DNA from 2 places in the Shewanella sp. SM32 genome. Region 2 is predicted to be linked to the other one. Evidence: predicted binding sites of a transcription regulator. Region 2 holds the regulator's gene; the other holds the start of a gene.
The links. The regulator LexA, encoded in region 2, represses DNA repair genes until DNA is damaged. The targets are predictions, from matches to a motif close to TACTGTATNNNNATACAGTA.
Positions count from the first base shown of each region.

Region 1: the regulator LexA is predicted to act here: its motif matches at 1,865-1,884, upstream of L5M10_RS01345 (DNA topoisomerase III).

Region 1 covers NZ_JAKKRO010000002.1:97,445-102,581, reverse strand. The annotation lists gene L5M10_RS01355 (alanine/glycine:cation symporter family protein) at 1-1,176, opposite strand, end outside; gene L5M10_RS01350 (hypothetical protein) at 1,443-1,730, opposite strand; gene L5M10_RS01345 (DNA topoisomerase III) at 1,897-3,996, shown strand; gene L5M10_RS01340 (alpha/beta fold hydrolase) at 4,207-5,137, opposite strand, start outside.
Region 2 covers NZ_JAKKRO010000030.1:23,064-28,200, reverse strand. The annotation lists gene coxB (cytochrome c oxidase subunit II) at 1-1,320, opposite strand, end outside; gene L5M10_RS13395 (cell division inhibitor SulA) at 1,724-2,236, opposite strand; gene lexA (transcriptional repressor LexA) at 2,233-2,853, opposite strand; gene plsB (glycerol-3-phosphate 1-O-acyltransferase PlsB) at 3,014-5,137, shown strand, end outside.

The sequences.
Region 1 (5,137 bases), on a different contig from region 2:
CATGAACCAAGGATGATTTACTTTACGGTTAATATAGGCAATGTTGGTCTCGGCAATGTAGTAATAAGCCACTATGGTCGTAAAGGCGAAGAAGAACAGTGCGATAGCCACAAAGATATTGCCAAATCCTGGCATCATACTTTCCATTGCCGTTTGTACGTAGCCTGGTCCTGCAGCGACTCCGGCAATGCCGGTATAGAGCGCCGCACCGTCAGGGCCCTGAACATTATACAGTCCTGTAATAAGCAGCATGAAACCAGTTGCAGAGCAAACGAATAAGGTGTCGATATACACAGAAAAAGCTTGAACTAACCCTTGTTTGGCTGGATGGCTTACCGCCGCTGCAGATGAGGCATGTGGCGCTGTACCTTGACCCGCTTCGTTGGAGTAAATACCCCGCTTTACCCCCCACATGATGGCTAAGCCTAAAATGGCACCAAAACCCGCATCAAAGCCAAAGGCACTTTTGATAATTAACCATAAAATACCCGGTAGCTGGCCAATATTTAGCGCTATGATGACACAAGCCACTATGATGTAACCCAGTGCCATAAAGGGGACGACGGCACTGGCAAAGTGAGCGATACGTTTTACACCGCCAAAAATGATAAAGCCAAGAAGCATAGCCAGTATGGCTGCAGTCACATTAGGATCTATGTTGAAAGCGGTTTTTAAACTTGAACCTATCGAGTTAGCTTGTACGCCCGGCAGCAGGATCCCGCAAGCAAATATGGTCGCAATTGCAAATACCCATGCATACCATTTCATGCCTAAGCCTTTTTCAATATAAAAAGCAGGTCCACCGCGATACTCACCATTGATTTTTTCTTTATAGACTTGACCTAAGGTCGATTCAACGAAGGCGGAGCTGGCACCGAGAAAGGCAACCATCCACATCCAAAATAAAGCGCCAGGACCACCAAAGGTGATTGCTGTGGCGACCCCTGCAATGTTACCTGTACCGACTCGACCCGCTAATGTCATCGCAAGTGCTTGAAAAGACGACACTCCCGCATCAGTACTCTTGCCATCAAACATCAGGCGGATCATTTCTGGCAGATGGCGCAGCTGTAAAAATCGAGTGCGAAGGGAGAAATAGAGCCCGACACCTAGGCAAAGAAAAATAAGTGCAGGGCTCCAAATTACACTATTGATCGCGTTGACAATCTCATTCATAGACTCCGATTCCTTTATTGTGTTGTTTTAGCAGAGTTTTTAGGTTTACGGTTATTCAACAGATGTTGAGTTAGGACATTCACTTTTGATTAAGACATTTTTGTAAATATCCAAGATACTCAACATAACTATTTTTTAGGGAGCTTCATAGTTAAAGTGTTAAATATTTGAAACCAATGTGTTTTGAAATTGAGTTTTAGCATGGATAAATAGAGCGGAGGGGCGAGTTAACTCGAAATACGGTAGTGATTTATTATGAATGTCAGTTATCCCATTACCCAAAGTAGCATCCACACGCCGAATAAGCTGCTTAAGCTATGGCGCGTGATTTGGTGGCTGAGTAATAGAGATACACTCACAGCAATAGGAATGACGAGAATGAATCCCCATGCTAACGGCATATCGATGATTTTCATTTGTCCCAGCCAGGTACTGGTGAGCATGCTTATTGCGAGTAACATTAAGCTATGGAATATCAATAACTGATTGAATCTTAATATTAATGCTGGAGTTATTGTCATAGCCTGTCGCGCATTTATTGCAAACTGTCTCATAGTCACTCCTTAGTTATTTACTGTATCTTATGCCTTGTTGAGAATCATTCGCAATTGAATTTACACTTAAGCTTTTACATTTAAGCTCGGTTTACTACAGAAATTTGCACTCAACTGGCGTTTGGGCTAAATTATACTGTAATTATATCCAGTGCTTGGTGTTTGTATGATTCTCTATATCGCAGAAAAACCTAGCCTAGGGCGGGCCATTGCCGATGTATTGCCTAAACCCCATAAAAAAGGCGATGGATTTATCGAAGCCGCCAATGGCGATTGTGTGTCTTGGTGCGTTGGTCACTTGCTCGAGCAAGCAGAACCTGATGCCTATAATCCCGAATTTAAGTCTTGGAAATTCGAGCATTTGCCAATAGTGCCAGACAAGTGGCAACTAAAACCTAAGGCTGCGACCCGCAGCCAACTCACAGTGCTAAAACGATTAGTCAAACAAGCCAACACGCTGGTTAACGCGGGCGATCCCGACCGCGAAGGGCAGTTACTCGTGGATGAAGTGATTGCCTATCTTGGCGTGACGGGGGACAAGCTACATCAAACCCAGCGTTTACTGATCAGTGACTTAAACCCACAAGCTGTAAAACGGGCTCTAACGCAGCTACGCAGCAATCGCGAGTTTATTCCTTTATCCACATCGGCCTTAGCTCGCAGTCGTGCCGATTGGCTCTATGGCATGAATATGACGCGTGCGTACACCATCCAAGGTAAAAAGGTCGGTTATCAAGGCGTGTTATCCGTCGGCCGAGTACAAACGCCATTGCTTGGGCTAGTGGTGCGCCGTGATGAAGAGATTGCTCACTTTCAATCTAAACCTTTTTATGAAGTACTAGCGCATTTGGCGACCGAGAAGCAAGAAACCTTCAGCGCCAAGTGGCAACCTAGCGAAGCTTGTCAGCCCTATATGGATGAAGAAGGACGAGTGTTAGCGAGAGGGTTAGCGCAAAATGTGGTGAGTCGCATCAGTGATAAACCCGCCTTAGTCACTCAATTAGTGGCTAAGGACAAGAAACAGAATCCACCATTGCCCTACAGCTTATCCGCGTTACAGATTGATGCGGCCAAACGGTTTGGTATGAGTGCTAAGGATGTGCTCGATACCTGCCAAAGTTTGTATGAACGTCATAAACTCATTACTTACCCACGCTCCGACAGTCGTTATTTACCCGTTGAGCAACATAACCTTGCGCCTTCGGTACTTAAGGCGATAAGTGACGGTGCTGCTGAGTTATTGCAAGGTGCTGATGCACCCGATCCCCGTCTTAAATCTAAAGCATGGGATGATAAAAAAGTGGACGCCCATCACGCAATCGTCCCCACAGAGAAGACGGCTAACTTATCTAGCTTGAGTCAGCGTGAGAGGCAGTTATATCTTCATGTTGCTCGCCAGTACTTAGCCCAGTTTTATCCGGCTTATTGTTACAATGAAACCACAGTGCAAGTGACAATCGAGGGTGGCTTATTTAATACCAAGGCGCGTCAGGATAAATCCCTCGGCTGGAAGCAACTCTTTGCCCGCCAAGAGCCAAATGGCAGTAAGGCGAGTGGCAACAAGTCGACGGAAGAAAGCGCAGGTAAGGACGATGAGGAGAATGACGAGTTTATCGGCCAATTACCGCCTTTGAAATTGGGACAGGCTTTGCATTGTACTCGAGGCGAATTGTTGGAGAAAAATACTCAGCCACCAAAGGCCTTTAACGATGCCACTTTACTCGGTGCTATGACGGGTATTAGCCGTTATGTGACCGATCCTGAGATCCGTAAAATTCTTAAAGAAACCGATGGATTAGGTACAGAGGCCACCCGTGCAGGTATTATCGAATTGCTGTTCAAACGCGGTTTTTTACAACGCTTAGGTAAATCTATTGTCTCGACAGACGTGGGGAAAGGATTGATTAACAGCTTGCCCGCGAGTGCGACTAAGCCGGATATGACAGCGCTTTGGGAAGCGAGCCTGAACGGCATTTGCCATAAAGAAACCTCTTATCAAGCCTTTATGCAGCCACTGCTCGGCACCTTATCCACGCTTATCCAGAATGCAGGCGCCCAACTGCCAACCGCGCTTAATTGTTTACAAGGCCAATGTTATCGTAAAACGGCAAGTAATAAATCTGGTTATCGTAAGTCGCCTTACCGCAAAGCCTCGAGCTCGGCAAAACGGGCAGGCACTGCAAGTACAGCTAAAAGCAGTGTGAATAAGTCAGTGGCTAGTGCTGGCGCAAGGAGTCGAACACGCAAAATGGCTACAGAGGTTTAATCGTCACGAGTGCGTTGTGATTCTGTTGTAGGGGATATTCGACCTTAAGCTATAACGCTTTCATAGCACTGAATTTGGGCAAAAAAAAGAGTAAACCAAAACGGTTTACTCATACGGAAATAGGTCGTTAAAGCTTGCCAAAATCACTCAATTGATGAGGAGCAGGCATATAATCTCAGCATTAACTTAATTAGCCCTTAAAGCTCATATTTATCTTAGGGTGTCGCCTCGGTTTAAGCTGATGAGCTTATCCAGTATGCGTTCTCCATCCATGCGGATGCCGTTATGTTCATATTCTGATGTTAACCAATACTTTAGCCTGCCAACTTGTTTTGTGGTTTCTAAACTGTATTGCATCTCTACAAACATATCTTCACTGTAAATGGCCGCTGCAACAGGGACTCGGTTTTGTGCCAGTTGCTCTAGATTGTAAAGTGTTGGCCAATCTGATTTATGGGCAAGGATTTCTGCCGCGGCTTTAAGCGGCACTAAGTGACTAAATTGGTCAAACATCCATGGGTATATCATCTCACCTGTAAATAAAAACGGTTTACCTTGTTGATAGTTAAAGGCGGGGAATTGCTGTCTAACCCTGTGTGCCGACCATTGTGAAGCCGAGTGTTGACAGTAGATGGCTTCATGCAACAGGGCAAAAATCGGGTTAGTGTTGTAATCGAGCATTTGACCGAAATGATTTAAAAATAACGGGTTAACGACTGTCCCTGAAGCCGTGTTGATCAAGGCTTGTTCAAGCAAATAATAAACCGATTCAGGCCCTTGCTCCATTCCAATATTAATACCCAGCAGTTGCAACATTTCAACCGTGAGGCGTTCACCCGTTGCCAAATACACTTCATTTTCAAGCAAATGTTTTGCTAAGCGAGTGACGAGATGTTGAGCATCGTGGAAGCGTTGGAAAAATTGTTTATTCTTCGCCAGTACGCGTTGATAAGTCGCAAGATAGACGTCGTCGCTGCTACGGGTTAATGACGGTATGCCACCTGTAATATAGGCTTCGCTGACACCTTGAGGGGCGGCGCTTAAATAATGTAATACGCAAAATCCCCCGAAACTTTGGCCAAGAATCGCCCATTTATCGGCGGGGCAAAGTTGGGCACGAATCGTCTCGGCATCACGAATG
Region 2 (5,137 bases):
GGCGGGTGGTATTCCTGCACCTGTCACTTGATGGCAGGCAGCACAGAAGGTCGCGTAGACAGTTTCACCTTCGGCCATGAGGGCGTCATGGCTGAGTGTGGGGAGGCTTGCGGGATCGACTGCAGCTGAGACGTCTTTTGCAGGAGCGGGTGTCGGGGTTGTACTGCTTGGTACCGCGGCGGATGTTTGTGCAGAATTGCCGTTCATGTACTCGTTGACGTCTTTGGCTTGCACTGCATCTCCAGTATTATTGCCCCAAGCATTACGCTCGTAGGTAGTCACTGCCGCGATTTCTTGTGCAGTCAATTGTTTACTAAACGCTTGCATGGCTGTACCCGTTTTACCGTTGAGCACAATTTCAAGGTGGCCGCTGAGCGGTCCCGTTGCAATCGGGCTACCTTTAAGGGGCGGAAATACGCCTTGCAATCCTTCGCCATTGGGCTGGTGGCAGGCTGCGCAGTGCCCGAGGTAAACTTGTTCGCCTAGAGTCATCAACTCTTCTTTACTTAGGGTTTGTGATAAAGCGGCTTGAGCGGCTTCAGCCGCAGCACCTGCGGCTTGTTTTTGCTCTGTGACCCAAGCCTCAAACTCGGCTTCGGGTAAGGCTTGTACTACGATAGGCATAAAACCATGGTCTTTACCGCAGAGTTCGGCGCATTGACCACGATAAATGCCGGGTTTGTCGATGCGAGTCCAGGCCTCATTGATAAATCCAGGGTTGGCATCTTTCTTAATGGCAAAGGCGGGTACCCACCAAGAATGGATGACATCCTCTGAAGTCATCAGAAAGCGGATTTTGCGGTTTATCGGTAGAACGAGCGGTTTATCGACTTCCAATAGATAGTTTTCACCCTTGGTTTCGGTGCCTTCGATTTGTGCTCTGGGTGTTGTCAGTATGCTATAAAAATCAATATCTTGATCGAAATAGCTGTAATGCCATTTCCATTGGGACCCCGTCACTTTTACGGTGAGATCGGCGTTACTGGGATCTTCCATTGCGATTAAAGTTTTTGTCGCTGGAATCGCCATTAAGATCAAAATGATAAATGGCAGAATCGTCCAAGCGATTTCAACTTTAGTGCTTTCGTGAAAGTGGGACGCGACAGCGCCTTTGGATTTTCTGTGGTTGATCATGGCGTAAATCATGACGCCAAAGACCACTAGGCCTATTGCGCAGCAGATATACAAGATGGTCATGTGCAAGTGATAAACCTTGCCACTGATCTCGGTCACGCCAGGGGTCATGTTGAACCGCATGTCTGCGGCGGTCAACGGTGGTGCGAAAAGCACCACGAGTAAACAATACAACAATTGCTTCACAAGACTTCTCCTCTGCCAATTGCGAATAGCAACTACAAAGAAGAGCAACACAGTAAGTCTCAACTCTATGCAAACTCTTCAGTTCCCAAAAAAGCTTTTTTGACTTCAACGTGCGTTGGCGGCTGTTACTTTTAATCAAGTATTGTTACTGCTGGTAATTAGCCACGCTGGCACATACTGCTGAAATAAATCTGTTCTCTATTTTTAGTGGCGCTTCGAGTTCGATAAATACTCGATTCATTGACCACGGAAGGTGATATATCATCACCGACTTAACCAACCATACTTGCTGTTTAAATATTGATCAAGATCACTTATTTATCTAATTATCTGAAAAATTGCCAAAAAAAAGCCTCACATTCATAGGTGAGGCGGCTTTCAAGGTAAAAAATTAAATGAATATTTAGTGTACAGCGCTAAAAAAAGATTGCTGACCGAAGAGATTGCCTTGCTCAATGCGTACGTCGGCATGTAAGTGACTGTTTACGTCTTCAAGCACTATGCCCATAGCTCGGGCACTTTTAGCCACGATTTGTAGGCGTCGATTATCCCGCGCATCTAATGATTGAGTCCAAGTAATGACTGCACTGGACGTACCACTTGTCAGGGCTTTTTCCATCGCCCACAGGGTTTCGACTTCATCTTTAGCATGTACCAGCAAAACTCTATCCATACGCACACCTGCGCTGGCAAGCATTTGCTTGTAGCCAATACTTGGTGGGTTGATGAGCACTAACCAACGGCCCTGTTGGCTTAACTGAGCGAGTTGTGCACTCAGATGAATTAATTCTTGGCGACCTTGAGTCTTAGTTGGCATACAGGCGATAGGCGCATGGTGCCAGTCATAGTCGGCATCACGGACTTCATCGAGCCACAAGCCCGGATGGCGGGGGGCATTGCCAAGTAGTTTATTCATAGCCAATCTCCATTACGGATCACACCGACGGCGAGTCCTTCAATTGTTAAACTTTGGAAGCCTAAATCCACTTTAATCGGGGAGTAATCTTCATTTTCGGCATGTAGATAGACCACATTACCTTTTTTTTCGAAACGTTTAACAGTGACATCGTCATCGACTCTAGCGACAACCACTTGACCATTTCTAGCTTGTTCTACTTTATGAACTGCCAGCAAATCACCTTCGAGAATGCCGATATTCTTCATGCTGTCACCCTTTACTCGCAGTAAAAAATCGGCGGCGGGATGGAACATGCTTGGGTCGACTTGGTAGTACTGTTCAACATGTTCTTGGGCGAGGATAGGTTCACCTGCGGCCACTTGGCCGATGAGCGGTAAACCTGTTTCAGTCAAATCTTCGATTTCCGCAGGCAGACGAATGCCTCGAGATGTGCCTGGCATGATCTCAATGCAGCCCTTTTTTGCCAACGCTTTAAGGTGTTCTTCAGCCGCATTGGCGCTCTTAAAACCTAAACGGGTTGCGATTTCTGCCCGAGTGGGTGGCATGCCAGTATCGGCAATATTTCGTTTAATTAGCTCTAAAATTTCAGCTTGGCGTGGCGTCAAAGGTCTCATGGTGTTTCCTGTTTTTCTATACAGTTACTGTTAGTATATACAGTATTATTTGCAGCGCAAGTATTAACCACTTTTTAGCTATGTTGGAGAGAATTAGCGAATATTGCCCATAGTCTGGTATTCTATCGGGCTAGTAAACGCACTTAATTGCATAAGAATAATGCCTAAACACGACTCTCTTTGGTTGAAATCATTACGTTGGATCCAAAAACACTTAGTGCACACTATTGTGGTGCCTCAGGATCCCTTTGCCGATCTGAATCTGGATGCTTCCAGACCCCTTGTTTATGTGATGAAAACTGAATCCCTTAGTGACATAGCTGCTTTGAGCGAAATAACGGCTAAGTTAGGTTTACCAAGCCCTTATGAGCCTCTAGTGGCTAATGGTGTGACTGCGCCTCGGGTTGTCTGTCTTCAAGGACGTAAGCCACTGTTTGGCGAACGTGCTGGTAATGAGCCTTTCCTCGAATGCTTTATGCGTTTGTTAGCCGTGCATAAGGAACGTCCTGAATTGGATATTCAACTGGTGCCCGTGAGCTTGTATTGGGGTCGCACGCCAGGGAAAGAAGACGACACTATGAAGGCGGCCGTATTTGAGCGGGAAAACCCGACTTGGTTGCGCAAGTGCTTGATGATTCTGTTCTTAGGTCGACATAACTTCGTGCAGTTTTCGAATGCCGTATCCCTGCGTTACATGGCTGACGAACATGGCACCGACATGGGGATTGCCCATAAGTTAGCACGGGTTGCGCGCGTGCATTTCCGTCGTCAACGTAAGGTAATGACAGGGCCTGTGCTGCCAAACCGCCAAGCACTGTTTCATTCGTTACTCAAATCTGAGTCGCTGCGCAAAGCGATTCAAGAAGAAGCCGCCAGTAAAAAGATTTCTGAGACCCAAGCGCGCGAGACGGCTATTGAGTATCTCGATGAAATCGCTGCCGATTACTCAGACAGTTTAGTGCGTATTGCCGAGCGTTTTTTAACTTGGCTGTGGAACAAGCTTTACAGCGGGATCAACATTAAAGGCGCCGAGCAAGTTCGGCAGTTACACCACGATGGCCACGAGATTGTTTATGTGCCTTGCCATCGCAGCCACATGGATTACCTGCTGTTATCGTATATTTTGTATTATCAAGGCATGGTTCCGCCGCACATTGCTGCCGGCATTAACCTCAATTTCTGGCCCGCGGGACCTATGTTCCGTCGCGGTGGTGCCTTCTTTATCCGCCGTAGTTTTAATGGCAATAAGCTGTACACCGCAGTATTTCGTGAGTATTTAGATCAGCTGTTTGCTAAAGGTTATTCGGTGGAATACTTCTCCGAAGGTGGCCGTTCACGTACTGGCCGTCTGTTGGCGCCGAAAACTGGCATGATCGCCATGACGATGAACAGTGTGCTGCGCGGTATCGAGCGTCCAGTCACGCTAGTGCCTGTGTATTTAGGCTATGACCATGTGATGGAAGTGGCGACGTATCATAAAGAGTTAAGTGGTAAGAAAAAGAAAAAAGAATCTGTGTGGCAGGTGTTTGGTGCGATTCGCAAACTTGGTAATTTCGGCCAAGGTTATGTGAACTTTGGCGAGCCGATTACTCTGCAAAACTTCTTAAATGAGCGCGCGCCAAACTGGCGTACTGAGTTGGCCGATGATCCTGAGCAAAAACCAAGCTGGTTAACGCCAGCGGTAAACGTGCTGGCGAATCGAGTGATGACGAATATTAACGATGCGGCGGCGGCGAGTTCGGTGACCTTGACGAGTTTAGTGTTGTTGGCCACAGATCAAAATGCCTTAGAGCGCAGTCTGCTGGAACGTCAGCTTGATCTGTATCTGACTCTACTCAAAAAAGTGCCTTACACTACTTATACTTCGGTTGCCGAAGGTGATGGTAAGCATTTAGTGCAGCAAGGTTTAGAGCTGAACAAGTTTGTTGTTTGCGCCGATCCTTTAGGTGAAATTGTGTCTATCGAGACGAGTCAGGCAGTGTCTATGACTTACTATCGTAACAATATCATCCACTTATTTATTGTACCGTCATTAATTGCGAGTTGTTTAACGCATAATGAGCAGATCCCGCGTCAGCAAGTTGTGTCAATCGTTGCCGATTTTTATCCACTGCTGAAAGCCGAACTCTTCATGGGCATTAAGGATGTACCTGCCTATGTCAATCAAGTGCTGGATTTCTTCATTGAACAAGGGTTAGTGGTTGAGACTGATACCTTAACTGTCGTGCCTGAACACACTAGCCAACTATTATTGTTAGCCAGTTCAGTGAGCGAAACTCTGCAA